Catalinimonas alkaloidigena: one gene and its partner. The protein of the gene in region 1 interacts with the protein of each later gene in a pairwise test. Links are inferred from orthologs where the notes say so. Each region holds a gene or a part of one and is shown on either strand. Other genes may lie near its edges.

The links.
Region 2: the proteins of recA (region 1) and dprA interact in binary tests that used the Bacillus subtilis proteins (3 or more experiments, as listed by UniProt). The link is inferred for Catalinimonas alkaloidigena from one-to-one orthologs.

The regions. Positions count from the first base shown.
Region 1 is NZ_FNFO01000003.1:572,665-588,824, forward strand. Bases 6,741-9,660 are described here. They hold recA (recombinase RecA), read right to left. Parts: upstream 8,773-9,660; coding sequence 7,708-8,772; downstream 6,741-7,707. Other genes in these bases: BLR44_RS09600 (cation diffusion facilitator family transporter), read left to right, coding at 6,741-7,335; BLR44_RS09605 (hypothetical protein), read left to right, coding at 7,392-7,649; BLR44_RS09615 (hypothetical protein), read right to left, coding at 8,910-9,660. In the rest of the region: ATP-dependent chaperone ClpB, read left to right, coding at 1-1,432; BLR44_RS09575 (TerB family tellurite resistance protein), read right to left, coding at 1,501-2,352; BLR44_RS09580 (T9SS type A sorting domain-containing protein), read right to left, coding at 2,684-3,277; murein tripeptide amidase MpaA, read left to right, coding at 3,757-4,470; BLR44_RS09590 (replication-associated recombination protein A), read left to right, coding at 4,510-5,784; BLR44_RS09595 (hypothetical protein), read right to left, coding at 5,872-6,198; more of BLR44_RS09600, read left to right, coding at 6,337-6,740; more of BLR44_RS09615, read right to left, coding at 9,661-9,815; dnaG (DNA primase), read right to left, coding at 9,911-11,887; BLR44_RS09625 (hypothetical protein), read right to left, coding at 11,958-12,272; BLR44_RS09630 (ROK family protein), read right to left, coding at 12,619-13,527; BLR44_RS09635 (MmcQ/YjbR family DNA-binding protein), read left to right, coding at 13,706-14,059; murB (UDP-N-acetylmuramate dehydrogenase), read left to right, coding at 14,117-15,136; BLR44_RS09645 (glycosyltransferase family 2 protein), read right to left, coding at 15,148-16,160. UniProt on the Bacillus subtilis protein: Multifunctional protein involved in homologous recombination, DNA repair and competence.
Region 2 is NZ_FNFO01000002.1:859,013-875,184, reverse strand. What follows is about bases 7,324-10,255. They hold dprA (DNA-processing protein DprA), read left to right. Parts: upstream 7,324-8,194; coding sequence 8,195-9,316; downstream 9,317-10,255. Other genes in these bases: BLR44_RS07075 (DUF1987 domain-containing protein), read right to left, coding at 9,321-9,707; BLR44_RS07085 (MerR family transcriptional regulator), read left to right, coding at 7,866-8,198; BLR44_RS07090 (M23 family metallopeptidase), read left to right, coding at 7,324-7,727. In the rest of the region: BLR44_RS07115 (cupin domain-containing protein), read left to right, coding at 1-17; DNA helicase RecQ, read left to right, coding at 67-2,220; BLR44_RS07105 (DUF1801 domain-containing protein), read left to right, coding at 2,415-2,804; BLR44_RS07100 (hypothetical protein), read right to left, coding at 2,796-3,686; alaS (alanine--tRNA ligase), read right to left, coding at 3,817-6,429; more of BLR44_RS07090, read left to right, coding at 6,759-7,323; BLR44_RS07070 (OmpA family protein), read left to right, coding at 11,035-12,807; BLR44_RS07065 (alanine/glycine:cation symporter family protein), read right to left, coding at 12,883-14,400; BLR44_RS07060 (ABC transporter ATP-binding protein), read left to right, coding at 14,746-15,453; BLR44_RS07055 (TolC family protein), read left to right, coding at 15,450-16,172. UniProt on the Bacillus subtilis protein: Protein that helps load RecA onto ssDNA during transformation. Binds cooperatively to circular ssDNA, is able to bridge different segments of DNA. Favors the loading of RecA onto SsbA- or SsbB-coated ssDNA and formation of RecA-DNA filaments.

The DNA of each region.
Region 1 (16,160 bases):
GATTGATTCGTTGCCGGAGGAGTTGGACGAAGTGCAGCGGAAAATCATGCAACTGGAAATCGAGCGCGAAGCCATCCGCCGAGAGGTCGATCACAACAAGGAAGCCATCCTCAACAAGGAAATCGCCGATCTGAACGAGACGCGCAATAGCCTGAAGGCGCGCTGGGAGAGCGAGAAACAAGTGCTGGAGGGCATCCAGAAGGCGAAAGAGGAAATTGATCGCTACAAATTGGAGGCCGAGCAAGCAGAGCGCTCCGGCGATTACGGACGTGTGGCCGAGTTGCGCTACGGACGCATTCGCGAGGCTGAGCAGAAGCTGGAAGATTACCAGAAGCAAGTCCAGGAAATGCATCAGGATGGAAAATCGATGCTGAAAGAAGAGGTGACTTCGGAGGACATCGCAGAAGTAGTCGCTAAATGGACGGGCATTCCGGTTACCAAAATGCTGCAAAGCGACCGGGAAAAGTTACTGAACCTGGAACGAGAGTTGGGCAAACGCGTCGCCGGACAAGAGGAGGCCATTAGTGTCGTGTCTGATGCCGTACGCCGGAGTCGCGCGGGATTGCATGACCCGAAACGGCCGATTGGTTCGTTCATCTTTCTGGGTACGACCGGGGTAGGAAAAACCGAACTCGCCAAGGCCTTGGCTGAGTTTCTGTTCGATGACGAAAACGCGATGGTGCGCATCGATATGTCGGAGTATCAGGAACGCCACGCCGTTTCGCGGCTCGTAGGAGCGCCCCCCGGCTATGTGGGTTATGACGAAGGCGGGCAGTTGACAGAAGCCGTACGCCGGAAACCGTATTCGGTGATTCTGCTCGACGAGATCGAAAAGGCGCACCCCGATGTCTTCAACATTTTGTTGCAGGTCCTCGACGATGGTCGCCTGACCGATAACAAAGGTCGTGTGGCGAATTTTAAAAACACGATCATCATCATGACCTCTAACATCGGTTCGCATCTTATCCAGGAAGGATTTGAGCGGATGCGGGACATCTTACCGGATGGCGATGACATGGGCAGCGTGGACCACATTTTGGACGAAACACGCGAGCAGGTTATGGAGATGCTGCGCAAGAGCCTGCGTCCTGAGTTCCTGAACCGGATCGATGAGATCGTCATGTTCAAACCGCTGTCGCGCAAAGAGATCCGCCAGATTGTGGAGATCCAGTTCCACCAAATTCAGCAACGTCTGGAAGAAAGTGGTATTCGCCTGGAAGCGACCGACGACGTGTTCGACAAACTCGGTGAGCTTGGGTTCGATCCGCAGTTCGGAGCCCGCCCTCTGAAAAGGGTCATGCAACGCGTTTTGCTGAACGAACTCTCGAAAGAGATCCTAGCAGGACACATCAGCAAAGACTCGGTTGTGGGCATTACGCTTGATGGCAATCAAAACATCCACTTCATGAACGTGGATCGTGTGGAGATCTAAGTAAAAAATAGTCTATAAAAAAAGCCTCTCTTTCCAGAGAGGCTTTTTTATTATATCATGTCTTACTTTTATCGACGGCGATCATCGTGCTGGTAAGGCCCTGCCGCTACGGCACCTATCACGCTTTCCAACAATCCACGTGTGCTACGGTAACCGCGGTTCCCGCTCAATACCGACGCCATGGAACCCAAGCCACCGGCGGTATTGTGCGTACTCCTACCGCCACCGAAGCCGCCCAGTAATTGATCAAGTAAACCACCCCCTGTGCTAGTGGGTTCAGCTGCCGGAGCGGTCCCATGCGACTGCGTAGCAATGGGTTGCTTCTTATCTTTAAAAATTTCCCGCAACACCATAGGAGCAGCCACCAGCAAAAGCGCCTTCATGGCACTTTTAGGAATGCCCAGCTGTTCGAAACGATCACCGAAGCCGCTGGCTGCCAGCGAATTGGCTTCAGGCGAAGCGGTTGCTGCGGCTGGCTGATCTGCATATTCCACCAAGGCCCGGTACTGAGCTTCGGTCAACGCTAGATAACTCGCCATCTGCCGAATGCTTTCGTCTTCTTCTTTCGTAAACTGTCCATCGGCTTTAGCGAAGGCAATGACGTCAGTCAGGAATGCATATTTCAACTCGCTCGCTTTCAGCACGTCGAGACACTGCTTCAGATTGAGGGAGTTGGGGCTTTGTGCAACTGCCACCACCCGGTCGGCCTCGGTCGACGGCAAATTAGCTGCGTCGCTTAAGGTGTGCAAAAACTGTATTTCCTCGGGCGTCACCCGGCTGTCGGCCATTGCAATAGTCGCAATAGCGCCCAAGTAGGCCGATTTTTCGCGCTCGGAGTAACCTGATAAAAGAGTCTTTTTATGTGTATCTATCATGATAAATCCATTTCTGTTTGCTTTATCATGCGAAATTTCGCCCAAAAAGGTTACAACTTATCTGGATTATCGAGCGCATACGAAAAAAGCCGACGAGAAGGATTCCCATCGGCTTTTCTTTGCTTTTAAAGCGTATCAGTTATTGTTATACGTGGTATCTACAACTTGTAGCGAATCGCCGGCACTGGTTACTTCGCTGGGAGGCACGTTGTCTAAATCATCGTGCACATACTTATTACCTTCACAGGCCGTTAATGTAGCAAAGCCCATTCCGAGTACCAGGAGCGTATAACTGAGTTTTTTGAGAGTTATCATAACATAAGGAGCGGTTTATACCTAGTGTATACGTATCGCTCTTTATGCCGTTACACGTCTCTTACTTGCTCGAGAAAACAGCTTCCGAGTTGTTAGCCACCACTTTAAAGGTGACATCTTTCGTAGCTAACTTCGACAAGTCATAGACACGGCTGAAGCTGGCATCCGATACAATGTAGTCGTCTTGGATCAGGTTGTTGTACCGATCATAGATGTACACACGTACCGGAGGCACGTTCTCGCTCCGCACCACCAAGCGATACCGCTGGTCGGCCGCTGGCTTAAGTGCCATCTGCACGTCTTCTTTCGGAAGCGAGTACATTACCAGATGCTCGCGGCTGCTCTGATCGTCCTCTACCTTGAACAGGTATTCGCCTTCGGGCAAAGAAGAGAAATCGTAGTTACGGCTGAAGGCATTCAAACCTGAAATGCGATCGGTGATCAACTTCCGGCCTTCGGCATCATAGATGCTAACCTTGACAGTTCCTTTTTGCTCAGTAGCGTAAGTAAGCCGATACGTATTCTGATCGGTTGCTTTTACCTTCAGCATTGGCTCCTGGCCAGACTTACCACCTGCAAAAGCTCCACCTACGTTTAGAAGAATGAGGCCTACAATCCCCGACATCATTCCCCACATCTTTACTGCGTTTTTCATAACGATTAAAATATTAAACAAACCATCTATTTGTTGATGCAAATGTAGCGGCGGATGCTTGATAAAAACAAAATGACACAATAACTTTTTTGTTAATTTAATATTAAAGGAGGTTATTTTTTAAAATTAGTAAAAATTAGCACTAAAATCACACGCACTTTATCAATCCTGAATCATATTTTGGCCTTCATTACCATCCGAGTGAATTCGCCTACACAAATCCAATGTAACTTTTGGTCAGCAAAGTGGTGCTTTGTGCAAAAGAGATGTACCAAATTGATGGCGCTTCAATCTCAAAAAGCCGTTTTTTGGACAATAGGCTCACATTAGCAAATACAAGCGTTTGTATTTGCTAAAGCAAGTATGCAATTTTCAGGGTCGATCCCTTCAGGTTTTTCTGCGCTCAGGGCTCATACAGAACTTTCTTCGGTCAGAAAAGTGCCTCACTGAAGATCACACAGGTTTCTGCATCTTTGCTTATGGATTCTACTCAACCTTTACGCCCTCAATCTGAGCGAGGTACGTTCGACCTAATCCCCGAGACGTATGGACGTAGTGTAGCGGGCACCGCATTAGAAGTTTTTCTACCGCCCCAGAAGCCTATTCAGTACCTGTTGCTGGCGGCCCACCACGGGGACGAGCCCGAAACCACCGTTTTGTTGTCTACTGCGCTCCGGTCCATTCTGCCAGCGCAACTGGCCAGTGCGGTTGTGCTGGCGGTCAACCCTGATGCCTTAGCCCGGGGCACGCGTGGTAACCTGAACGGCGTTGATCTGAACCGCAACTTCCCTACGAAAGACTGGTCGCCGGCACCAGTACACCATCGCTGGCACCAGGACAGCGATCCGCGGGCAGTGGCCCTTAGCCCGGGGTCGGCGCCTCTGTCCGAACCAGAAAACCAAGCGTTAGTAGCGCTGGTGAAGCGCCTTCAACCGAAAATGATCGTTACGTTTCATGCTCCACTGGCCTGCGTCGACGATCCGGCCGATACGCCTCTCGGGCGATTGCTGTCGGACATGACCGGGCTACCGCACGTAGCCGATGTGGGCTATGCCACGCCAGGCTCGTTTGGCACGTGGGCACAGGAACAAGGCCAGCCCCTTATTACGTTTGAACTGGGCCATGAGTCGATTCGCGACCAACGCACTCGGCTGGAGCCTGCGGTGTTGGCGTTGTTGCGCGGTGAAATCTGACGCTTACGCTTCGCTGCATTTTCCTTACTTCTTACCGCTATGTTTGATATTCCCGTTCCTCCGCTGGCCGAGCGAATGCGTCCCCATTCGCTCGCCGATTACTTAGGCCAACAGCACCTGCTCAGTCCCACCGCCCCCTTGCGACGGATGATTGAAGCGGGCAGCCCGCCTTCTATGATTTTGTGGGGACCGCCTGGCGTGGGAAAAACTACGCTGGCGAACGTCATTGCCCATTCGGCCAAAATGCCGTTCCAAACCCTGAGTGCCATCAGCGCGGGTGTGAAAGAAGTCCGAGAAGTGATTGCGCAGGCACGAGGGCGAAAAATCATGTTGTTCATTGACGAGATTCACCGCTTCAATAAAGCGCAGCAAGATGCACTGTTGGGTGCCGTGGAGAAGGGTGCGATTACCCTAATCGGCGCTACGACCGAAAACCCTTCGTTCGAAGTAAATTCAGCGTTGCTCTCTCGCTGTCAGGTCTTTACCCTCAAGCCGCTTTCGTCTGAGGATCTTACCGCGCTGGTGACCCGTGCGCTGCAAGAAGACGAAGTGCTGAAGGAAAAATCGGTTGAGTTGCGCGAGACCGAAGCCCTGTTCCGCTTGTCGGGTGGCGACGCACGCAAGCTGTTGAACTTGCTGGAACAATCGGTCGAGGCGGCCGACTTGCAAGGGGAGAAGTACATTATCGACGATGCACTGGTGATGCAGGTCGGTCAGCGCAAAACGGTGATGTACGACAAAACCGGAGAACAGCACTACGACATCGTTTCCGCGTTCATCAAATCGATTCGGGGGAGCGATCCCAACGCCGCGCTGTACTATATGGCACGGATGATCGAAGGCGGCGAAGACGTCAAGTTCATCGCCCGCCGTCTGCTCATTCTGGCGTCGGAAGACATCGGTAACGCCAATCCTACCGCCATGATTCTGGCGAACAACTGTTTTCAGGCGGTTAACGTCATTGGCTACCCGGAAGCGGAAATCATTTTGTCACAAACAGCCATCTATCTCGCCACCTCTCCCAAGAGCAACGCTTCGTACGTGGCCATCAAACAGGCGCGGCAGTTGGTGCAGCAAACGGGCGATGCTCCGGTGCCGCTGGCGCTTCGCAACGCGCAAACCAAACTGATGAAAAAAGAGGGCTATGGCGTCGGCTACAAGTACTCGCACGACTACAACGGAAATTTTGCTGAGCAAGAGTTTCTGCCCGACACGCTGGTGGGCACTAAACTGTATGACCCCGGAAACAATCCACGCGAGAACGAAATGCGCACGCGCCTGAGAGCGATGTGGAAAGAGAAATACGGCTACTGATACGCGACGCCTGCGTACGGAATGATAAAACAAAACGCCCTTCCGACAAGCGAAAGGGCGTTTTTAGTTTCGTACTGATTGCTCAGTTTATTTCGTAGCGGCTTGCGTCGAATCCATGCCGGCTCCGGCTTCATCGACAGGCACGCCTGACTCGTAATATTCGTATTGATCGGCGAAAAGCTTATGACGTGCCGCATCGGCATTTTCGGCCAAATTCGGATCGGCCTCGTACGAAAGCTTCGCCTGGCGTGGCGGTCCATCGGGTTCCCCGTAGACACGCGGCCGACTGGCCATTTCTTCTTGGGTGAGGTCTTTAGGATGATTGTAGCGATCGCACGAACCCAACAGAAGCGGTGCACTCAACAGCATCGCAAAGAAAAGACGTCCGCGAAAAGAAAAATCAGATAACTTCATGTGCCTTTGTTTACAGCCCCGCAAATATAAAGCTGGCCCGGGCTTTTCCAAAGCAAATTTCCGATCCCTTCTGTAAGGATCTGCGTAAATTTCTCCATGAGTCAGGTAACTTCTATTGCTACACGGAAACGCCGGTTGATGATTTTGTCGTTCGGAATCAGTCTCCTGCTCATGGGCATCAAGTTTCTGGCGTATCATCTGACGCAATCGCAAGCGGTACTGACCGATGCGCTCGAATCAATCATCAACGTTATGGCCAGCGGTTTTGCGTTCTATAGCGTTTCGCTGGCAGCGCAGCCCAAAGACCAGAATCACCCCTACGGACACGGCAAAATCGAGTTCTTTTCGGCCGGATTTGAAGGCGCGCTCATCATTGCTGCCGGAATTTTTATGTTGGTGCAGGGCATCCAGCACCTGCAAGCGCCCCCGGAGTTACAGGCGTTGCCCGTAGGCTCCGGCCTGTTGGCGTTTGCTACCCTGGCCAACGCGGTGCTAGGCTACTGGCTGGTGCGTGAAGGAAAGCAAATGGGATCGCCGACCGTTTCGGCCGACGGACGTCACTTGCTGGTCGACAGCCTGAGCAGCGTGGTGCTGTTGGTAGGGCTGGGCGCCATTCTGTGGACAGGCTGGTACTGGCTCGATCAGGTCTTTACTTTTCTGTTGTTGGGTGTAATTTTCTACAACGGTTACCGCCTGGTGCGCGAATCGGTCGCCGGGCTGATGGACGAGGCCGACGATACTACGCTGCAACAACTACGAGACGCCTTACAGGCCGCACGACGTTCGACCTGGATTGATGTTCATAACATGCGCGTTCAGAAATACGGTGCTGATTTGCACATCGACTGCCACCTGACACTGCCGTATTACCTCGATTTAAAAACGGCCCACGACGAAGGGAAACGGTTTGAGGAAGTATTGATTGGGGCCTCTTCCCACCGCGTGGAAGTTTTTGTCCATTCCGATCCTTGTGTCTACCAATGCTGCCCTTACTGTCACGTAAAAAACTGCGCCGTCAGGAAACATCCCCAAACGGTAGACATTCCCTGGACCATCGAGAATCTTTATCGCAATGAGAAACATTTTTCGGAGATGGATGCTCCGGTTGCTTACGTCCGCGACGATGTAACCCGCTGACAGCTCCTTCCCGTTTATAGTGGAGACAAACCAATGAGCCATATAAACAGGAACCCATGTTTAAACACTTTATAGCGGCAGGAGCACTGGCCCTTGTGGTGTGCAGTTGCAACCCCGAAAAGACCCAGGGCGGTAATGTCCCCGCCGGCGAAAACCCCGATCAGATTGTAGGCGATCAGACCGATGACCGCATGACCGGCCCCGATCCGGCCACGGTAGAGGTGGATGTAGACAGTGGTGACGTCACCGGGCCGAACGCGGGCATCAACGTGACCCCCGCCGACACCACCCCGGATACAACAGGAGGGATGTAAAACCAAAAGAGCCCACGGAAATCCGTGGGCTCTTTTTATTGTGTTATGAAGAAGAGGCTTACTCCTCCTCTACGTCGTTGATCGAAGCCAGTACATCGTCTTCAGGCTCCAAGAAGCCATCGCCCGTCAACTCGCTCACTTTGTTACGAATTTTCGTTTCGATTTCTTCCATCAGTTCCGGATTGTCGAGCAACGTGCGTTTGGCCGCATCACGTCCTTGCGCCAGTTTGCTGTCGCCATACGAGAACCAGGAGCCGGACTTTTTGATGATTTCCATCTCTACGCCCAGGTCAATGATTTCCCCGACTTTCGAGATGCCTTCACCATACATGATGTCGAACTCAACCACTTTGAAAGGAGGTGCTACTTTGTTTTTCACCACCTTCACGCGCGTCCGGTTTCCCGTAATGTTGTCGGCGCTTTCTTTGATCGCACCGATGCGACGGATGTCCAGACGGACAGAAGCGTAGAATTTAAGGGCGTTACCACCGGTCGTTGTTTCCGGATTGCCAAACATCACGCCGATCTTTTCACGCAGCTGGTTGATGAACACACAAGAACAACCCGTTTTGTTGATCGCACCGGTCAGCTTCCGCAGCGCCTGCGACATCAGACGGGCCTGCAAACCCATTTTGCTTTCGCCCATCTCGCCTTCCAGTTCACCTTTTGGCACCAGTGCCGCTACGGAGTCAACGACCACGATGTCGATCGCACCGGAACGGATCAGGTGTTCCGTGATTTCCAGCGCCTGTTCACCGTTGTCGGGTTGCGAGATCAACAGGTTTTCGGTATCGATTCCCAGTTTGCGGGCATAGGTTTTGTCAAAAGCATGTTCGGCGTCGACAAATGCCGCGATGCCGCCTTTCTTTTGAGCTTCGGCAATGCAGTGCATTGTCAAAGTGGTTTTACCCGACGATTCCGGGCCATAAATTTCGGTGATCCTGCCGCGGGGAATACCACCAATGCCCAGTGCGATATCCAACCCCAGCGAACCAGTCGAAATAGCGGGCACATCGACGACGCGCTCGTCGCTGAGTTTCATGATGGTACCCTTCCCGTAAATCTTGTCTATTCTCTCCATGGTGAGTTGGAGAGCCTTCATTTTTTCAGGATCATTTGCCATGCTGTAAGCTTTGATTTTTGTTTAAAATTACGAAAAAGCTGACAGGTATTCAACAGGAAAAAACGGCTTCTAGTGCCGTTCTTTCGCATAAAAAACAGGTTTTTTTGGGCTTTTTTCGCAACCGCTTCCAGGCAGGTTTATTCGGCCGGAGCGGGGGGCGCTGGCGGGGGAGGAGTCTCGCTTTTGGGCGGGGCGGGTGCCTCTTTTGTCTCCTTGTTATCAGGCTGTTTGGGAGCGGGCGCAGGTTTTGGATTGGCATCTTCGCCCACACTCGGCTTCGGAGCGTCAGTAGCTTTTTTCTCTGCACTACTTACGTCGCTTTGCTCAGGGGCAGCCGCATTGCCCTCGCCCGCAGGCTTGTTGCGGTTGGCCGGTTTGCGCCGCCGCCGGGGCTTGGGTTTGGGAGCTGCGTCCGCATCGGCACCGGGGGCAGCCTGAGCCGCCGGGTTGGCCGGTTTGTCTTCCAGGTTTTCCTGAACGGTTTTAGCCTGCGTTTCGGGTTTGCTCCGTACGGCAGGTTCCGCAGTATCGTGCGTTTTCTTGGGTCGACGACGGCGACGCGAATTCGACTTGGGCTTGCTTTCGCCGGGGGTATCGGTATCGGTAGTGCCTTGTGTCGGTGCCGTCGTAGCGCCGGCGTTGGGGTTCGGCTTTTTCTTGCGGCGTGGTTTACGAGGTTTGGTCGAAGGTCCTTTGTCGTCGCCGGTTGCGGCGGTCGCCTCTACGTTCTTATTAGGGTTAGGGCGCTTCCGTCGTTTCTTTTTGGGGCGCGGTGCCTCCGCACTATCGGTACCCGAAGCGCTCACCTCGTGCCGCGGCTTCTGCTTTTTAGACTTAGGAGTTGCTTCTTCCGCCTTTTTTTCGTTTTTCTCTTTTTTCGTAAAAAGGCCCGCCAGCTTGTCGGCCAGCTTACTAATCATGGATTGACTGCGTTTCTTCACTTTCTTGTCAGGAATGAGATGGGTTTCGTCCACCAGCTGCCCGATTTTCGCCGAGAGGTCTTTGCTGATTTTCTTTTTATACTTTTTATCGCTTTTTGCCATCGTATCGGGTGGATTTCGCGGTGATTTACTGACAAACCTACTCATTTTCAGACAATCTCCCGATTGGATTACTCCACGACCGAGGCCCCGTCTGCTTAGCGGATCACCACGTTTCCACGTGAAGTCGCCAGCGCGCGTTCTACTTTTTTAAGTTCGATGTGCATGCTCATCAGTTGGAGCTCCGTGTCTACATCACCACTTTTCTGAGCTTCCAGGATTTTTTCGTTGACGTCGTGGGTCATAAACCGAATCACCGACGTTTTGTAACGCAACACGCTCGTTTCCATCAGGTGCAGCAGCGTTTTGGGTTCTGTCTCGGACGGAATCGCAATTTTGAAGCGTTCCCACCAGCCGTCGCTGAGTTCTTCTTTCCGCACCAACAGATGAATGGCCAGTTTCTGAATCTCGCCGTCGCTGTGCTGCGTGTAGAAAGCAGCGTCGGGCACTTGCGTCTGGTTACGCAACTCGGCGTATTCCTGCCGGATTTTCTGGTGCACCGGATGGGTAAAATCGGCATCGGCCAGCATTTCGAGTAGGTGATCGCCCGCCGGGTAGCCGTCTTCGAAAAGCACGTTGCCCCACCCCATCAACAACCGCAACAGCTCGCGCTCGCCACTCTCGACTTCGTATTGCAGGGTGTTGTGCGGCGTGGATGCCTCGCGCGTTTCCGTGGGCAGAAACGACTCGGGCAGGCCACCTTCTGCCGAAGTAAATTCAGGCTGACTTTCGGCACGGTCCGATTCCTTCCGTGCCTGCTGCAAACGAATGCGGTTGCTTTCGGCCAACAGGGCGTCTTCTTCCACCTCCAGCATGTTGCTGACCTGCCGGAACAATACCGAACGTTTGATCGGATCGTGGATACGCGTAATGCTTTCTACCATTTCCCGGATCACCTCCGCCTTCCGGAACGGGTCATGCGTGTCGGCCGCCAGCAAGGAGGCTTTGAAGGTGATGAAGTCGACGGTACTCTTCTGAAGGTACTCCTTGAACGCCGCATTTCCCACGCGGCGCAGGTAACTGTCGGGGTCGTCGCCATTGGGGAAGTTGACCACCCGCACGTTCAGACCCGCTTCCAGAATCATGTCGATCCCGCGCAGCGAAGCTTTGATCCCGGCCGGATCGCCGTCGTACAACACCGTGATATTCTGCGTGTAGCGGGAAATCAGGCGGATTTGCTCTTCGGTCAGCGACGTTCCCGACGAGGCTACCGCATTGGATACGCCCGCCTGGTGCATGGAAATGACGTCGGTATAGCCTTCCACCAGATAGCAAACGTCGTGCTGCCGGATGGCCTGCTTGGCCTGGTAGAGCCCGTACAGCACTTTGCTTTTGTTGTAAACCTCGGTTTCCGGCGAGTTCAGGTACTTGGGCTGTGCGCCGCCAGGTTTAGAAGGATCGGTACGGAGAATGCGCGCGCCGAAGGCAATGACTTTGCCCGAGACGTTATGGATCGGGAAGATGACCCGCCCGCGAAAACGGTCGTAACGCTTGTTTTCATCTTTGCGGATGGTCAGGCCAGCCTTTTCGAGCAATTCTAGCTGGTAACCTTTCTTCAGGGCCGCATCTGTAAACGCGCTCCAGGCCTCCAGACTGTAGCCGAGGTCGAATGCTTCCAGGGTCGCTTCGGTAAAACCACGCTCCCGGAAATAACTCAGCCCGATGGACCGCCCTTCCTCGTGGTTTTTCAGTGTTTCCTGGTAATAGCGCGCAGCGAATCCCAGCACGATCATCAGGCTCTCGCGTTCGTTTTGGGCCTGACGCGCCTCGTCGGTCTGCTCTTCTTCTTCGGGAATGTCGATGTGGTACTTCTTCGCCAGAAAGCGAATGGCCTCGGGGTAGGTGAGGCTCTCGATTTCCATCACGAAGCTGATGGGGTCGCCGGCTTTGCCGCATCCGAAGCACTTGTAGATGCCTTTGGCGGGCGAAACTGCGAACGAGGGCGTCTTCTCCTGATGGAAAGGACAGCAGGCAATCCAGTTGCTGCCGCGTTTCTTAAGCGAAACGAAGTCGGAAACAACTTCCAGCACGTCGGCAGTTTGCCGAACCTGTTCAATAATCGCGGGAGAAATCATAACTGCCAAAAGCCTCGAACGAAAGCAAAGATACGCGATCGCCCGAAGCTTTTGGCAGAGAATATCAGGATCAGGCTCCGATGGCCATCGGTTCGAGAAGTGTCAGGTCGTAGCTGGTCACTTTCCCGGTTTTGCTGTCAGTTTTCAAGTGGACGCGGAACCCGTGGTACTCGCACCAGCGCCGGAAACGACGTTGAATAAAGTCGAGATCACTCATGGTTAGTGCACCCTTCTTTAAGCCGAAAATTCCATTGATTACGTCGGCACCCACGGAAGCATACCCCAGGGTTACGATATCGTCCATCAGGTAGTGCTTGAAATCCAAGCTCGTCACGATATTGATGATGGCTGTAGGCTGTGCGGTCATGTATACGTGCTCTCTCATGGCATTTTCATTTATACGTGAAAAAGTTTTGTGATGTAAAGATAGATTCTCGTAACAATAAATACAAGAAAAATATTGAAAAGTTTGTTATTTGTTACCAGCTAAGGTTTACGGCGTAGATGAAGCTTTTTTACATGTTATCGCTCTATAGCCACACAATGCCCTTATTTCTACGAACCAAAGCTAAAGAGATTCGCATTAATAATAATTATTTCAATAAAAATTATTATTAACATTACACACATGACGTAAGAACGAAGGAAAAGGTTGCCCCCTTGGGAGAAAAAGTTGAGGGCACGAGTCCGCATAGCCTCAGGCAGGCCAGGAGAGGTAGAAAGAGGTAGAATTAGAAACAGAGCGCGGCGGCTCCTAGCAACCCCGCATCGTTCCCGAGGCGCGCCCGCCGAATGACCAAAGGTTCCAGGTAGTAGGGCGTCAAATAGTGGCGCATGATTTTCATGATGCCCGGCAGGATAAACTCGAACGTAGCCGACAACCCACCGCCAACTAAGATGGTCTTGATATCCAGGAGCCGGATGGCACTGACCAACCCTTCGCCCAAAATCTCGCCGACCTCCTGCAACACATGCAGCGCCAATACATCGCCTTGCTCGGCCGCCGTGATCAGTTTGCGTCCCGTAATGGGTTCGTCTTTGTGGGCCACAATCCGGGTTTTTCCCCAGTAATCGTTAAGCATGGCCTCGGCCATGTTGACAATGCCGCGCTTCCCAATGTTGCTTTCCAGGCGCCGCTCGAAACGCGATACCACATGCCCAATCTCCATACTGTTGCCATCGCCACCGATAAAGATCTTGCGGTCGATGATGGCCGCACCGCCCACACCGGTGCCTAACGTGACGAACAGGTAATCTTCAGGCATCGCTTCTCCCGAGAAATAATACTCTCCCAAGGCCGCCGCATTGGCATCGTTTTCCAGCCAGAACGAAAGGGTCGGGAATTGCTGCTCCAGGTAAGCGGCAAGTGCCACGCCATTCAGCTCCGGAATGTTAGGAAACTCCAGTCCTGTCCGCCGGTCTTTTGTCAACGTTCCCGGAATACCGATGCCCACTCCGGCTACCGGTGGGACCTGCTGTAGGTAAGCGGCAATGGCTTCGGCTAATCGTGCTTCAAAAGGACCATCCGTACGCCAAGTGAGGGTGGTGTAAGTCAGGCGGTGTTTTATGTTTCCCTGGGGGTCGATCAACCCCATTTTAACGTTGGTGCCACCGATGTCGATGCCGAGGTAAATGCTCATTATCAGGTTGTTCTCGTTGTGAGAGGCTAAAATAAAGCACCTCTTGCGTACACCCCAAGCGTTTGCTGCTTTCTCTGTGAAATAGGTACGTGGGAAAGATCGGCGCATGGGCTGCGAACGGCAAGTGCAGCACTTCGAGTAGTTTCGTTTTTCAATTGATTAACCATCCAATTTCTTCATGCAGTTCGAAAAGTTTCGCGCGTATTGCCTGGACAAACCGGGAGCACACGAAGAGCAGCCGTTGGGCAACGACTCGTTTTATTACAAGCTTGGTGATATGGTTTTTGCCATTGCCGACAAAGGAGAGGAATACCGCCTCACGCTGAAGTGTGATCCACAGCAGGCCATCGATCTACGCAACACGCACGCGTGCGTCAAACCCGGCTACCACATCAACAAAGAACACTGGAACACGTTTTTGATGGAAGCCGTCGAGGAATTACCCCTATCTCCCTGGATCGACCAAGCGTACGACCTGACACTCAGCAAACTAAGCAAGAAGAAAAGAGAGCGTTTGGGCCTTAGTGCCTGACGGGTCCACGCTTTTGCCATTACCTTTGTCTGAATATTGATGGTCTCTACTCCTCCCATGCAACTCCATAAACATTACCCGCTCAAAGCACTGAATACCTTCGGGATCGAAGCCTACGCTGCCTATTTCGCGGTGGTGCGCGACGTGCCGACGTTGCAAGAATTGCTGCGCGATGAAACGTTACGCAACCTGCCTCTACTGATTTTAGGAGGCGGCAGCAACCTTCTCTTTACCCAGGAAGTGTTCGAGGGGCTGGTCCTTAAAATGGAGATTGGGGGCATTACGGAAGTAAAACAGGACGAAGAGCACGTCTGGCTGAAAGCCGGTGCCGGAGAACGGTGGCACGAAGTGGTGATGCGCACCATCGAACTAGGGCTATCGGGCATCGAAAATCTATCCCTAATCCCCGGTACGGTGGGGGCGGCGCCCATGCAAAACATCGGGGCGTATGGAGTGGAAATCAAAGAAGTATTCGAAAGCCTGGAAGCGGTACGCATTGCCGACGGTAGCCTGCATCAGTTCGATGCAGAAGCTTGTCGTTTTGGGTACCGGGAAAGCATCTTTAAAAACGAGGCGAAGGGTCAGTACATCATCACCTCGGTGACCATGCGCTTGAATCGACAGCCCGTTTACAATGTGTCGTACGGCGCTATCAAAGATACGCTCTCCGAAATGGGAGTCGATGCCTTATCGGTACGCGCTGTTTCTGAGGCCGTCATCCAGATTCGTCAGAGTAAACTTCCCGACCCGGTTCAGATCGGGAATGCGGGCAGTTTCTTCAAAAACCCGGAAATTGACGAAGCAGATTTTTTGCGTTTGCAGCAGCAATATCCCCAAGTGCCGCACTACCCCACCACACCCGGGCGCGTAAAAGTGCCGGCCGGGTGGCTCATCGATCAGTGCGGTTGGAAGGGACGCCGTCTCGGTAACGTAGGCGTTCACGACAAACAAGCGCTGGTACTGGTCAACCTGGGTGGGGCGAAAGGTTCGGAGGTCAAAGCCTTAGCCGAACAGATCCAGCAATCGGTCCAGGAACGGTTTGGCATCGCCCTGACCCCCGAAGTCAACTTTATATAAGGGCGCGACGACTAGTTAGAAACGCTAGCGGCCGATTGCGCACGCGCCTGCTGCGTAACAAACTGCCTGTACGTGTTGGTTTCTTCCAGGAATCTTTCTTCCACCAGCTGATCGATCTTTTCCAGTTGCCGGGAGCCGGGCCGCTTCAGGTCACGCGCTTCGCCACTCTCCAAAGCCTGTAAGTACGCTTTGTACTCGGTCGAACCACCCGCATAGTTTCCCCGCTCTACCGCACGAAGGCATTTTTCGTGAAACTTCCGATCGAACTTGTAGTGCAGCAACACCGTGCTGACATCGGCGACACGTGCATTGGCACAGAAGTGGGAAGAGTAAAGCACCGGCGACACGCCCTTGGCAGGATAAATCAGCGGATGCTTAGTCAGGTTGGGATGCACGCCAAAAATGGTCTCGCGTACCCCACCCCAATGGTACCTGATGGCTTCGTTCGAAGGCGTACAGTTAAAATACGGAACGTAGGGCTCTTGCGTCAGGTCCGTATTGTTATACCAATTGCTCTTGCGCGCAAATTCAGATCCATCTTTCGGCCACGTATCCGGGTCGCCCTCCGGAAACATGTCGAGCATGTGGCTCACGACCGCTGTATACTGATGCTGGTTGAGATACGCTAAAAATTGCGAAAGGCTGATCTGGTCGGAACCGGGAAAGTCGAATCGCTCGTCGATGTCCAGCACCAGACACCAGCCCTTCTGGCAAAAACGATCGATCAGATACTGACGAAATGCGTACTTATAGTCTTTGTACGACATTTTGGTCTGCAAAAGCGTTACCTGTGGATGCGCGGAGGCCAGCTCGACCGTACGGTCGACAGAGCCGTTATCCAGCAACACGATGTGACGCACGCCCAACCGGAAATGGTGCTCCAAGAAAGAAGGAATGTGCTCTTCGCTGTCGCGCATCAGCCCGATGACAATCGCATCGGTAGGTGTTGCCTGAAGTTGGAGAGGGCCACTGAGGTGCTGAATATGACGATGTATTTTGGGTCGGTCAATAAAGCGATAGCGAA
Region 2 (16,172 bases), on another replicon or contig:
CCCGGGAAACCGCCTGAACCCGTAACGCTTAATTATCTGTTGCCGCTTTACCTGACCGATTACCCTATGCCTACGCCCGAAAGCGTTCTTTCTCAATACTTTGGTTACACCTCGTTTCGTCCGCTCCAGAAAGAAATTATTTCGGCCTTGCTTGCCAAAAAGGACGTGACGGTGCTGATGCCCACGGGCGGCGGGAAGTCCATTTGTTACCAGGTTCCGGCCCTGGTGCAACCCGGCTTTGCCGTGGTCATTTCTCCCCTCATTGCGCTCATGCGCGATCAGGTCGAAGGCTTGAAGGGCAACGGCATTGCGGCAGCGTTTCTGAACTCTTCGCAGAGTTACGGGCAGCAGCGCGATGTGGAAGAGCGCGTGGTCAAAGGCGAACTGAAGCTGCTGTACGTCTCGCCCGAAAAGCTGCTCTCGCCGGGGTTCATGGCGTTTCTTCAGCGGCATCCGATCAGCCTGTTTGCCGTCGACGAAGCACACTGCATCTCCAGTTGGGGACACGATTTCCGGCCGGAGTACCAGCAGCTTTCCGCGCTGAAAGCTAACTTCCCGGAGACGCCGGTCATTGCGCTGACCGCCACCGCCGACCTGCTGACGCGCAAAGACATTGTGGAGGGACTTCGGTTGCAGGAACCGGAACAATTTGTGGCCTCTTTCAACCGCGAAAACCTGAGCCTGACCGTATTGCCGGGACGCAACCGCTACGGCATGATCAAGAACTTCCTGAAGTCGCGGCCCAACCAATCGGGCATTATCTACTGCATCAGCCGCAAATCGACCGAGCAGCTGGCTGCGAAACTGGTAGGCGACGGATTCCGCGCCAATTTCTACCACGCCAGCCTGTCGGACAAGATGCGTTCGGAAGTACAGGATGCGTTTTTGCGGGACGACATTCAGATCATCTGCGCCACCATTGCCTTCGGCATGGGCATCGACAAATCGAACGTGCGGTTCGTGATTCACTACAACCTGCCCCAAAACGTAGAAAGTTATTATCAGGAAATCGGCCGGGCGGGGCGCGACGGCCTGCCGTCCGAAACCTTACTGTTCTATAGCTTTTCGGACGTGATGACCTGGCGCGACGTGTTCGGGAAAAACGCAGCCAACAACCACTACCTGGACCTGCGGCTGGTCAAGCTGGACCGGATGCAGCAATTTGCCGAAGCGAACGTCTGTCGGCGGCGTATCCTGCTCAACTATTTCAGTGAAACCCTGCCCGACGATTGCAACAACTGCGACGTCTGTCAGAATCCGCGCGAACCGTTCGACGGCACGGTACTGGCTCAGAAAGTACTTTCGGCGGTGGTCCGCACCAATCAGGAAGCCACGATGACGGCACTGGTCGACATTCTGCTCGGCCGCCGTTCGGCTGTGGTGCGGCAACACGGGTGGGACCAGATCAAAACCTTCGGGGCAGGACGCGACCTTTCGTGGAACGACTGGCGCGAGTACGTACAACAGGTCATCCACATGGGGCTAGTCGACATCGCCTACGATCAGAATTATGCCCTGAAACTGTTACCGGCCGGCGAAGACGTACTGTTCGGGCGCCGGGATCTGGACCTGTACCGCCCGATGTCGAAAGAGGCGGTCAAAGAAGCGACCCGCGTCAAGACCAAAACCGAAGTGCTGCGCGACGACCTGTTCGAGCGGCTGCGGCGCGTGCGAAAGCAACTGGCCGATCAGCGGGGCATTCCCCCCTACCAGGTGTTCAGCGACAATACGCTTTCGGACATGGCGCAGAAACGCCCGACCAACCGCGTCGAGATGATGGGCGTCAGTGGCGTAGCCGCCAAAAAGTACGAGTCGTACGGCGAAGTGTTTATCAACGAGATTCTGGCGTTCCTGCAACAGGAAGGACACAAGGGCACCAACATCAAGCATGCCTCCCAGTTCGCAACGCTGGAAGCGTACAACCGGGGGATGAAGCCGGAGCAGATCGCCCGCGAGCGCAACCTCAACCCGACCACGATCTACTCGCACCTGGCGTGGCTCTACACCCACGACCACGGCGTAGACCTGCGGCGCTTCCTGACGAGCACCGAGTTTACCGAGATCACCCGCGCCTGCTTCGACGTAGGCACCGACAAGGGCATGAAGCCGATCCACGAGCACCTCCAGGAACGATTCGACTACGCCAAAATTCGGCTGGCGATGGCCATCTTCGACAAAGAGCGGAAACGCAAAACGCTACAAGCCCTGAAGGAAGAATAACGCATGGAGGCGGGGTTCACGCAAGGTATGCGGGCAGAGCAGCCGCTAGATGCCGACCATCTGCCCTACGACAGAACCGCCTATCCCTTCAAAGTCGACAAAGCTGCCAGAAAGTGCTAACCTCGAAGCGTCAACGATCGGCACCGGCTGTAAAGCCGATTTTCCAGCTCGCTCTTTCACCAAACTTTGTTGCCATGCGTACCATCGAAACTTATGGTCAGTTTCACGAAATCCTTATTGATGCGACTCCCCCCGTGCAGGACCTCGCGTTTGAGTTGCGCACACTGATCCAGGAGGTCTATCCCGACGTTGTAGAAGTCCCCTGGCCCCGCCAGCGCATCACCGGCTTCGGCATCGGCCCAAAAAAAATGTCGGAACATTTCTGTTACATCGCCGTGCATCGGCATCACATCAACCTGGGCTTCAACCACGGCGGCTGTCTGGACGACCCCACAGGCCTGTTGGGCGGCGAGGGAAAGAAATTCCGGCACATCAAGCTTGCGACGCCTGACGACATCGACCACGGAGCGCTGCGCCAACTGTTGGAAATCGCGTTGTACGAACGCCGGGCCGCGCTATCGTGAAGCAACCGTATAAGGCACCGGCGCAGGGCTTTCCAGTTGCACGTAGTTCCGCAGCGACGGGGCCAGCCAACCGACGAGCAGGTGATACAACGCGAACAGCTCGAGCGAAAAAGGCAGATACCCCAGGTAACCTAGCAAAGGCATCTCGAACACAGGCCAGAAATCCACGAAGGGAATGGTGTATTTCCATTTAGGGTAACTATAGAAGTTCCACATTTCCCAGAAGAAGCCACAGATCAGGCCGCTGATCCAGAGCGCCCACACCGGCCGCCAGTTTCCTTTTCCGGTCTGGTGCAACAGGGATCGGTTGCCCAGCCATGCATTCAGAGGATCGAGGATGAAATACAGGGACATCCAGATCAACGCGGCACCGTATTTCGGCCAGACCAGGAGTGTTACCAACATCAGCCAGCCGCCAACGAAGAACAGTACCTGTGTGGAGCGTTTCTGCCCGACGCGAATCCCCCACCGGGGCAGTCGAACGGTGCCGACGAACTCGGCCGTGCCGAAGATGGCCGGCACCACCGTGGAGAAGCACAACGACGCCAGTCCAAAATAGGCCAGATCGGAGAAGTGTTCGCGTCCGTCGTAATACCAGTAATGGGCACGTTCGTTGAGCAGTTCAAACAGCCACCACGACGGCAGCGACACCAGAAACAAGCCGACGTAGGCCCGAGGATGGCGGGTCAGCAGCGAATCGCCTTGCCGCCAGACCGTCAGGGCATCGATGGTCAGGCAGTAGCCGAGCCACAACGGGAAAAAGGCCCACTGCGTCCGCAATCCTTCCAGCGCCCAGCTGCAGTACCAGAAAATCCCCATCAGCGCTCCTCCCAGCCATCCGTACCAGGGCCACGGTTTCCGAACGTTTTGTTGTGCTACCATCGACATAGTACCAAGATTCTTTCTTCCTTCGCGTACGCAAGCACTTCCGATACGTTACTCCCCACGGCAACACCAAAAAAGCCGTCCTCTTCCGAGAACGGCTTTTGATTAAGCAATGAACTCAATTTCATTAAATCATCTCGGCGGCCCGCACCAGCACATGGTCGAGTCCACTGACGTCTTTGCCACCCGCCGTAGCGTAAAAGGGCTGACCGCCGCCGCCGCCTTTGATGTCTTTCGCGAGGTCGCGCACAATCTGACCAGCGTTGTAGCCTTTCTCCTTCACCAGTTCGTCGGAGATCATGACGGTAATCATGGGTTTCTCCTGCACTTCGGCAGCCAGCACCAAAAACAGGTTGTCGACCTGACTGCGCAACTCGAATGCGATCTGCTTGGCCGCATCGGCGTTGGGCAGGTGCACTTTCTCGGCAATAAAGGCCATGTCGTTGATCCGGCGCACTTTGCTCAGCAGATCCTGTTTTACTTGCTGCGCTTCCTGCAACTGCAACAACTCGATCTGCTTCTGGGCGGCATTGCGCTCGTCGATCAGGCCTTGCAAGGCTTTGGGTAGATCGCGCGGATTTTTCAACAGCGCTTTGATCTCTTCCAATTGCGCCAGCTGCTCGTTGATGTATTGCTCGGCACGGTCGGCGGTATACGCTTCGATGCGGCGCACGCCCGCTGCCACCGAACTCTCGGAGATGATCTTGAAGAAACCGATCTGCCCCGTAGACGGCACGTGGGTTCCACCGCACAGCTCGACAGAATACGCCGGATCGAAGGTAATGACGCGTACGTAGTCGCCATATTTTTCTCCGAACAGGGCCATCGCGCCCATGCCTTTGGCATCCTCGATGGGTACGTTGCGCCGCTCGTCGATCGGAATATTTTCGCGGATTTTCCGGTTCACGATCTGCTCAATCTGAGCCAGTTCTTCTTCTGTCACCTTGCTGAAATGCGAGAAATCAAACCGCAGGTAGTCTTTCGTTACCAACGATCCTTTCTGTTGCACGTGCGATCCGAGTACCTGGCGCAGCGCGGCGTGGAGCAGGTGCGTTGCCGAGTGGTTATTTTCCGTTAGTTTCCGTTGCGGCGTATCCACCACGGCATGCAGCTCGGCCGTGAGGTCCGAAGGCAACTGCTCGGTTTCGTGAATGATCAGGTCGTTTTCCCTGACGGTATTCAGGACGGGAATCTTCTCCTCGTTCGTTTCCAGATAACCGGTGTCGCCGACCTGCCCACCGCTTTCGGCGTAGAACGGCGTTTTGTCCAGCACCAATTGGTAACGCTTTTTGCCCTTGCTGTCTACCGCGCGGTATTTCACCAAGTGCGCGCGGCTTTCCAGATGGTCGTAGCCGATGAACTCACTCTCTTCGTCGGTGGTCAGCTCGACCCAGTCGCCCCGGTCTACGGCCGCTGCACTGCGCGAACGTTCCTTTTGCTTGCCCATTTCCTGTTGGAATCCGGCTTCGTCCACCCGCATGCCCCGCTCCCGTGCAATCAGTGCCGTCAGGTCGACCGGAAAACCGAACGTGTCGTACAGTTCGAATACGGTAGCCCCGTCGATCACCCCGCTGGTATTTTCGTTGGTTAGCGCGTCGAGGCGACGCAGTCCGGTCTCCAGCGTACGCAGAAACGCCGATTCCTCTTCCTGAATTACCCGTGCTACAAAGTCCTGTTGGGCTTTGAGTTCAGGGAACACATCCGCAAACTGATCGGCCAACAGAGGCACCAGGCGATAGAGAAAAGGCTCTTTGAATCCTAAGAAGGTGTAGGCGTAACGCACCGCCCGTCGCAAGATACGCCGGATGACGTACCCCGCCCGCTGGTTGGAAGGCAGTTGCCCATCGGCAATGCTGAACGAAATTGCGCGGATGTGGTCCGCCAACACGCGCATCGCGATGTCTTTCTTTGGATCGGCTCCGTAGGTGGTACCGGCTTCGCGGGCGATGAACTGAATCATGGGCTGGAACACGTCGGTATCGTAGTTCGACGTCTTGCCCTGAATCGCCATGCAAAGTCGCTCGAAGCCCATACCGGTATCCACGTGCTTTTCGGGGAGGGGCACCAGCGACCCGTCGGCCATCCGGTTGAATTGGATGAAAACGTTGTTCCAAATCTCCACGACCAGCGGGTTGTCGCGGTTGACCAACTCGCGTCCCGGCACCTTGGCGCGCTCTTCGTCGCTCCGCAGGTCGATGTGGATTTCCGAACACGGACCGCAGGGTCCCGTATCGCCCATTTCCCAGAAGTTGTCTTTCTTGTTTCCGTACAGAATGTGGTCGTCGGGCAACATCTCCCGCCAGAGGGCCAGCGCCTCTTCGTCGGCAGGTAAGCCATCGGCTGCATCTCCCTCGAACACAGAAGCATAGAGGCGGTCGGCCGGTAGCTTGTAGACTTCTGTCAACAACTCCCACGACCACTGCAGGGCCTCTTTCTTAAAGTAGTCGCCGAACGACCAGTTGCCCAGCATCTCGAACATGGTGTGGTGGTACGTATCGTGCCCTACTTCTTCCAGATCGTTGTGCTTGCCCGAGACGCGCAAACATTTCTGTGTGTCCGCAACCCTTTTATTACGAGCCGGTTTATTACCTAAAAAATAGTCTTTAAACTGGTTCATCCCCGCGTTGGTGAACATCAGCGTCGGATCGTTCTTCACGACCAGCGGTGCGGAGGGAACAATCTGGTGCCCCTTGCTTTTGAAAAATTCAAGGAAAGTCTGGCGTATCTCTTTGGCTTTCATGGACATAAGTGTGAAAATTCAGTTGATCGGCGGGAGCGCCCCAAAGGCGATAGGTTCCATTTATTATTCAAATCAGACAACACCGAACAGCCGATCTGTACAATTTTTTATAGCTTTTGATCAAATGGCCTTTCTTCTTCATAATGAAGGAGTTAGCCACTGAGGCAACGAAGTTTTTTGAACTTTACCGATTATACTACAAGTCAAAATAGCGAAGGGAAAATTTTCCTACCTTGCGAGAGTACAATACTAGTGCTGAAGACTTTAAGCATCCGTTTTCACTTCGTCGATCAACAAAATTAGGACAATCTCTGCACCTGGGTTAGCTCATGGCAAAAATTAAATACTACTACGACACCCACACCTGCAAGTACGAACAGGTACGCACTTCGACTTCAGACATCCTGATCAATGGATTAGCGTTTCTGATGCTGGCAGCGGTGACGGGTGGAGTAATCGCGTTTTTCTACGGAAAAATCTTTGGTTCGCCTACTGAGGCCGCGCTGCGCAAGGAGAACCAGGAACTGAAATTCTATTACGAAGTGCTGGACGAACGGATGCACCAGACAGAAGACATGCTGACTTCGTTGCAGAGCCGTGACGATAACATTTACCGCACGATCTTCGAAGCCGAACCCATTCCGGCATCGGTGCGCAGCGCAGGGGTCGGTGGTGCGGAACGCTACCGGGAGTTGATGGAAAAAGGCCTGAGCCGTGAAGATCTGATCATCAGCACGACGGCCCGGCTCGATCAGTTAAAGAAAGAGATGTACATCCAGACCAAGTCGTACGACGAGCTGGTTGAACTGATTAAGAACAAAAACGAAATGCTGGCGGCCATCCCGGCCATTCGCCCGTTGAAAGACAACATGCGTGTGGGCTCTGGCTTTGGCAAGCGCGTCGATCCGGTTTATAAAACGATCAAGATGCACAAGGGGCTGGACTTTGCGGCACCGACCGGCACTAAAATCTACGCGACGGGCGACGGGAAGATCATCAAAGCACGGCGCAACGGCGGCTACGGCGAGTGTGTCATTATCGACCACGGCTTCGGCTACCAGTCACTCTACGGACACATGAGCAAGATCGTAGCGAAAGAAGGCCAGCACATTAAACGTGGGGACGTGATCGGCTACATCGGCAGCACCGGCAAGTCTACAGGCCCGCACCTGCACTATGAGGTGATCAAAAACGGCACGCGCATTAACCCGATCAACTTCTTTTACAGTGACTTGTCGCCCAGCGAGTTTCAGGACATGCTGGAAGTGTCGTCCAATCAAAACCAATCGTTCGACTAAATCACTTACCACTATAGTAACTCATTCCAGGCAGGCTCCCGACATACGGAGCCTGTTTTGTTTTGTCGGTGTGCTCGTGCCGGGCTGACGTCAGCCAAGCGCAATTGTTACCTTTGTATTACCAATTTAGAGAAGCTTATGGACGAGATTGAAAAAAGGTACTACACGATCGGAGAGCTGGCGCAGATGCTGGGGGTGAATGCCTCACTGATTCGTTTCTGGGAAACTGAATTTCCGTCTATCCAACCCAAGAAAAACCGCAAGGGGAATCGGATTTATACTCAGAAAGATGTAGACCAAATTCAGCGCATCTATCACCTGGTGAAGGAACGCGGGTACAAACTCCAGGGTGCCCGGGATGAGTTGCGTAAGCAAAATCAGGTAGCTGCCGAACGTACCACCATGAAACGCCGCCTGGAAAAAGTCCGCTCGTTTCTACTGGAGATGAAAGAATCGCTGCCCGACGCATGAAAGACGCCGACGAGATTCTCTATCGGTTGGCGCTGTCGTTTGTGCCCAAAGTCGGTAGTGTGCTCACACGCCAGTTGATTGGGTACTGCGGCTCGGCCAAGGCGGTTTTTACCACGCCCCGGGGCAAACTGCTCAGGATTCCGGGTATCGGAAAATTCATTGCCGACAACATTCAGCAAGCGGATCTGCTCGTTAAGGCCGAACGCGAACTGGCGCTGGTCGAAAAACACGACGTGCAACTGCTTTGGTTTACGGACGAGGCCTACCCTTCGCGGCTCAAGCACCTGCCCGATAGCCCTCCCCTACTGTATTACCAGGGCACCGCCTCGCTCAACCACGCCCGCATCGTCGGCATTGTGGGCACGCGCCAGGCGACCGACTACGGACGAAGCGTTACCGAACAGATTGTCCGCGACCTGGTGCCGCACGAATGTCTGGTGGTCAGCGGTCTGGCTTACGGTATCGACATTACGGCCCATCGCGCCGCAGTGCAGCACCAGTTGCCTACCATTGGGGTAATGGCCAACGGACTCGACTTGGTCTACCCCGCGGCCCACAAGGCGACCGCCCAGCAGATGCGCACACACGGAGGTTTGCTGACCGAAAACCCGTTCGGCACCAAGCCCGACGCCCCTCAGTTTCCGGCACGCAACCGGATCATCGCCGGTTTATGCGACGCTCTGGTTGTGGTCGAGGCCGCCGCCAAGGGGGGAGCCCTCATCACCGCGGACATGGCGCATCAGTACGACCGCGAGGTGTTGGCTGTTCCGGGCAATCTGGGTAACCCCTATTCTGAAGGCTGCAACCGCCTGATCCGCCAGTTGAAGGCGGCTATTTATACGAACATCGAAGACCTGGAAAAGCTACTGAACTGGGATTTGGACGCGCCCGCTCGCGCCACCACGACGCAACTGCACCTGGACGAGTCGTTGTTCTCGGCAGAGGAGTTGAGTGTTTTGCAGGTGCTTCGGCAACAGGGGGCTCAGCAGATCGACGAGTTGGGGTTTGCTACACAATTAGCGGCGGGGCGCCTGGCTTCTTTACTTCTGAATCTGGAGTTTCAGGGAATGATCAAAGCGCTGCCGGGAAAAAAGTATTGCCTGACGCATAAAAAATGAGCTGTCAGCGATCTTCTTCGCTCACAACCATGTGGATCGGAAGCCGCAAAATGGCTTTAAAATCTTCGCCAATCTGCTCCATGTCTTCGTCTTCCTCGTCGTAGAACCAACGCACTTCTACGGGGCTCCCTTTCAGGTGGAGGCTTTCCAGCTTCTTCATCAATTCCAGAATATACTCGGCTGAGCTGGAGTTGAAATACGTCAGCTTAAAGATGAGCTCTGTACGGGCAGCGGGTTGCGCAACATAGTCTTCTACCCACTCAATCAACGGTCTGTAGAGGTTATAGGAATTCTCAGGAATCGATTTTCCTGAAATTTCAAGTTTTCCCGTCACAGGATCAAAGTGCACACGGGGAGATTTGACCGTCGGTTGCAGTATCAATTCTTGCATACCTATTTTTTCGTTCCTGACACGAAGCAAAGAGCCCTACGCCCAGGCTTCAGGTTATTGTCCGGCCTACCTGCCGAATTTTCGCGGAAATATAGCTGAATTATATGTAACAATGAACCTTCGTACTCGGGATGCATTCTGCCGAGGGCAGAGAGAAAATTTATTTGTTGCTCGAAAAATAAAATCTATTTACGGATGAACACCCTGTGATCCAACTGTATGCCGACAGAAATACAGTTTAGTGCTTCCCCACCACAGGAATAATGCCCTACAAGCTCACCAACTCTGAAATACGTTCTTTTCATTTTTCTTCCCCGCACGAAAGAATCAGCCTTACATTTCGTTGGGGGCAAAAACAACGCGTTACGGGCTTCTCACTCCCGGATCGTCTTCGATCAGGCAAATCTCCACAGCGATTGCTTTCCCTCGGCCTAAACTTTCCCTAAGGGAGATGAGTCCCAAGTTGCTACGAATGCAGTACGTCCCGCGCCATCGTGTTACGGTGTTTCCCTTCCCCCGCCTTGGCTCGACTCGCTTTTATTTTAGAGTCTGCAGAAGAAGTCAGATACCCCTCCTCTCAGGGGGAGTTGCACCTGCAAAAGTAACGTCTACAATACGTTCTACCTCAAGGAGTTCGTCTGGTTTCCAAAAGAGGCTCGCAAGAAATTACGCATTTCTACCCGATGAAATATTTACGTCCAAGACGCACACTTTCTTTGCACTTTATGCACGATAGCGCCTCGTGCATGTCCCTCGACGATGCACCACGTGTCGCCGTTTCGCAGGTGCTGGCTACTGCCCGACGAGCAACTGTTTTTGTGCCACACGCTGGCCTCACCTAACAAAAACCTAGTTTCGTCGGACCGTAGGGGATTTTCGCGTAGCTTTTTTTTTCCTTGCCGACCGCCTAGATTTCCCTAGGAATGCTTCGTGCGTTCGGTGGATACAGCACGGAAACAATGACCACTACGCTGCAAGAAGGGGGAGGTAATAAGCGGTTTTATTTTAAAGGCCTACAATCGACCTTGTAAACTCACATTTTAATTTCCGGCCGCCCAACGGCATTTTCGGAGCGCACTATTCTATTGATGATATTTACAACTCAGAGAACTCACAATCAGCGAATTAGCTGAGCTTGTTTAATCTTATTTATCTTGACATGCGCCGTTTTACAACGCTCATCTTACCACTCTGGAGAAAGAACAGGAGGCACCCTGCATTCACGGCCGGATACCTCTTGGTATGTATTGGATTGTGGACCAGTTGCTCTCACCTCGCGAAAGAAGAGGAAAAAATCAGTACGAGCGATGCAGCGCACGCTATTGAATTGACGTGGGATCAACTGTACACCACTACCGATCATCCTACCGGACCCGGTTACTTCCAGGAAGTGGCCGCCGTACACGAAATTCTGGAGCAGGAACATAATTCCATCTGGTACCGCATCACCGTTCCAAAAGAAGCGGCCGGGGCGAATTTGATTTTCCGCCTGGAGCCTCAACAAGGCGACGAAGACTACGACTTTCTGTTGTATCAGACCGACGATGCTGTGGCCTTCTTCGATGCCTTGCAAAATGGATCAGTGCGTCCTGTGCGCGGTAACGTAGCCTTTAATAACTCTATCCACGAAAACGTCACCGGACTTTCGTGCCAGGCCCTTCATCCTTTTGAAGATGCCGAATCGCACCACACCTTTAGCTCGGCGGTTCCTCTGAAGGGCGGCGAGACCTTCTTCCTTCTGGTGGATTCTCCGCTGATGGGCAGCAAAGGGTACAGTCTGAAATTTACCGACTGCTCGGATGTACACGAAGAAGTGGAACAGGAAGCAACCGTAGCTTTGGCCGAATCGTCTGCCAGCACGCCCGCGGTAACCGCTTCGCCAGCCGCTGCTCCCAAAGCCTCGAAGCCCGGCAAAGGCGAGCGCTACCACACCGTCAGTAAAGACGAAACGATCTACTCTATCGCCCGTTGGTACCGGATGAGCATCAAAGATGTAGAGAGCAGAAACGAGCTTTCGGAGAGCTTGATCTACGTTGGCCAGAAACTCGTTGTGCGCGATGTGCAACCTGATTATAGCCGTACGGCAGGGCGTAAAACTCAGCCTACTTCAAAATCGACTACCCCGCTCTTGGCTTCTTCGGAAAACCAGCAAGGGCATACGCCCAATGCGGTGACCAGCTCTACACTTGCTAAGACCGGCTCGTCCAATACCACGAAAAAGGGCACCAGCACTGCCACCAAGGCACCAGCTGCATCCGAAACTCAGCCCACACCAGTCGAAGCTTCGGAGAAGGAAAAGGAAGTGGTCGCCACACCTGCCGAGGAGCAAGAAGAGCAATCTGAACCTGTGGCCCTTGCTCCGGCGAAACCCGAAGGCAAAACGTACTTCCTCAAGTTGAACGTCTATAACTCGCGTAACAGCAAGCCAGTCGAGACCTCGGCTATGGTGGTAAGCCCCTTAGACGGCTCCCCAATCGGTGAACTGGAAGCTTTCAAAACCGAAGCGCTCTACCTGGAGAAATCGAAGCCACGTCGTAACTCTGTCGTAATTGACAAGTTTGGGTTCCGTCGCACCGAGCTGGACCTGGATCTGGACCATCTCTTTAACGATACGACGCTTGCTGCTGGAAGTGTCTTCCTGAATCGTGATACGATCGTGCTTGATCAATACATCGACCGCTACCGGAAAGGCGACATCAACGTGATGTACAACGTTTTCTTCCACGACGATGCCGCCATCATGCTGGTTAAATCAAAGTATGAACTCACCAGCCTGTTGGAACTGATGCAGGAGAACGACGACGTGAAGATCCGCATCCACGGCCACACCAACGGGGGCGGCATCGGCAAGATCATTGTCCGCAATGAAGATGCTCACAACTTCTTCTACGTAAACGGCACCACCAAAGAGACGACAGGCTCAGCCAAGCATTTGTCTCAGCTTCGTGCCGACATTATTCGCGACTACCTGGTTTTCAACGGGATTTCTACAGACCGTATTGAAACTGTCGGTTGGGGTGGGAAACGCCCGGTGTACGATAAAAAGTCGACGCTCGCTTACAAAAACAAGCGTGTAGAAGTGGAAGTAGTTGAAGAGTAGAGCTAGTAGATAGACATTAAAAAGCCCCGGTTGCAGTTTGCAGCCGGGGCTTTTGTGTTTTAAGTCTTTTATCGCTTAAAAATACTGCTTGATTTTCCCCGATTTTACTTCCTTCAGGTAACGGGTCAGGTCGCGTTTCACTTCGGGCGCTAACAGATACAATCCCGCCATGTTGGGAAAACACATGGCGAAAATCATGGCATCGCCAAAGTCGAATACGCTGGTGGCTTTGATGGCAGACCCTACCACAACGAAAATGCAGAAGATCACTTTATAAGAGATATCGGCCGCACGCGTTTCACCGAACAGGTACGTCCAGGCTTTCAGGCCGTAATAAGACCAGGAAATCATGGTAGACAGCGCAAACAGGATGACCGCGATGGAGAGCACGTAAGGGAACCAGGAAAAGACCGTAGCAAATGACCGGGAAGTAAGACGCACCCCTTCAGAATCGCCTGCCTGATAGGCATCGGTAATGATGATCACCAGGGCCGTCATTGTACAGATTACGACCGTGTCGATAAAGGGCTCCAGCAAGGCGACAATGCCTTCACTGATCGGTTCGTCGGTCTTGGCAGCGGAGTGGGCGATTGAAGCCGATCCCACCCCAGCCTCGTTCGAAAACGCGGCACGCTGAAATCCTACCAACAGAACGCCCAAGATACCACCGAACACAGCATCGGGCGAAAACGCCCCTTCAATAATGGCGGAAAAAGCCGTCGGAATCTGCCGAAAATTCACCGCAATTACAGCAAGGGCGCCCAGGATGTAAATCCCGACCATAAAGGGGACTACTTTGTCCGTCACCTTCGCGATGCTGCGGATCCCCCCGATGATGATGACCGCAATGACCAGAGCCATCACGACCCCAAACAACCATTTGTTCTCAAAAAAGAAGCTTTCTTCGCCGCCGGTTACCTGAATCAACTGTTGGGTAGCCTGGTTGATCTGCACCATATTCCCCCCCCCGAACGATCCGCCGATACAGGCAATGGCAAAGAAACCCGCCAGTACTTTTCCGACGCCGCCCCAACCGCGCTTGGCGAATCCTTTACTCAGGTAATACATCGGTCCGCCCGAAACCGTACCGTCTGCGTGTTCGTCACGGTATTTCAGGCCCAGCGTACATTCTACAAATTTGGACGACATCCCCAATAGCCCGGCCAGGATCATCCAAAACGTAGCCCCCGGCCCACCGGTCGAGATGGCCAGGGCCACACCGCCGATGTTGCCGATTCCGACCGTTCCGGATAGTGCTGCCGTAAGTGCCTGAAAGTGACTTACTTCACCGGCATCGTTAGGATCGTCGAAACGGCCTCGGACCACGTCGATGGCGTGTTTGAAGCCCCGAATGTTGATAAATCCCATGTAGACGGTAAACACGGAGGCGCCTACAATGAGCCAGATCAGGACGAAAGGAATGGACCGCCCGCCACCGACAGGAATGGTAAAGAACACCACCGCCTCAATGGCCTCGGTCACCGGCTCAAAAACAGAATTGATTTGCTGGTCGATGGTTTGTGCTGCCTCTTGTCCGTAGCATACCGGGCTCAGCAACAGCAGAGCAGATAAGAAAAGTATAACTCTTTTCATGCAGAAAAATTAGGAGATGAAAGCGTTTGATTGACGAACGAAGTAACCGTTACGGGCGAAAGGTAGTTGCGCATGCAAATGCACAAAATACACCCTATAGCGTCAAATATAGGGATTAGATTTTGTTTTGTGCCCGGAAATTTCGTAGCGTAGCTTTTTCGTGCCGACACGCTACTTTCCCGCAGCATCGTTTCGTTTGGGGCCTTTTGCTTGTACGCAACCGAACACCCGCTGTCCGTTATCGGACACAACTCCCCCACTTTTCGGCCTCTGATTCACCCTGTGGGACATGGCATGCTTGTTGGCAACGGCTATTCGATCATCATCCAACAAAATCCGATCATCATGATTCAGCTCCGACACATCGACAAGTACTACCGCACCAAACTCCACCAGACTTTTGTACTGAAAGATATCAATTTGGAGATTGAAAAAGGAGAATTTGTGACCATCATGGGGCCTAGCGGATCGGGGAAATCCACGCTGATGAACATCATCGGCATGCTCGACGAACCCTCCGAAGGCGAGTACTACTTTGCAGGCGAACCGGTGCATACGTTCAGCGAACGGAAACGGTCGGATCTCCACAAGAACAACATCGGGTTCATCTTCCAGGCCTATCACCTCATCGACGAGCTGACGGTTTACGAAAACATCGAGACGCCGCTGCTTTATAAGAAAGTAAAATCGGACGACCGCAAGCGCATTGTGTCTGACCTGCTCGACCGCTTCAACATCGTCGCCAAACGCGACCTGTTTCCGCACCAGCTTTCGGGCGGACAGCAGCAGCTGGTGGGCGTGGCCCGGGCACTGGCTGTGCAACCGAAGCTTCTGCTGGCCGACGAACCTACGGGAAATTTGCACTCGGAACAGGGCCGAAAAATCATGGAGCTGTTCCAGAAGCTGAATCAGGAAGAAGGCATTACGATCCTGCAGGTAACGCACTCGGAAGAGAACGCACAGTACGGCGGGCGCATCGTGCAATTGTTGGACGGCATGGTCGTCAGCGATGAAAAAACTCAACCCATCAGCGCCAACTCGTCTTTGTCATGAAAAAACTCTTCTGTCTCCTGCTTGGAACGTGCGTCGCCTTTTCGGCCGCGGCACAGACCGACACCCTCACGTTCGAGCAGGCCGTGCGCATTGCCCGTCAGCAGAACCTGGACCTGCGGTTGCTCGAAAACCAGTTGGACCTGAACGAAGCACAACGCGCGCAGGCTTACGCCAACTTTCTGCCCAGTGCATCTCTCTACTCTAATGCGTTTCGCTCCAAAGGGTTGTACTTCGACCAGTCGACCGGGCGGCTGTTTACGACAACGCTCGAACAGATGAATGCTGGTTTTACGGCCAACCTGAACTTGTTCCAAGGGTTTGGGCGGATCAACCAACTGCGGGCGAGTCAGGCACAGGTCATCGCGCAACGCAAAGGCATCGAACAACAGCGCCAGCAACTCGTCTCGCTGGTTGCGCAGAATTACCTGCAAGTCCTCCTGGACCGTGAGTTGGTCGCCATCGCGCAGCAGAACCTGGACGACCAGCAGCAACTGGAAACGCTGCTCGAAAACTATGCGGAAATTGGCACACGCCCCATTACCGACTATTACAACCAGCGGGCTCAGGTCAAAAAACTGGCGTTACAGTTAATCCAGGCCAAGAACAAATATCGGGTCGATCAGGCCCAGTTCATCCAATTGCTACAGCTCCCGCCTACCCGCCCCTTTTACCTCAGCAGCCCGCAATCGGTCGAAAACAGCATTCAGCTCGAAAACAAC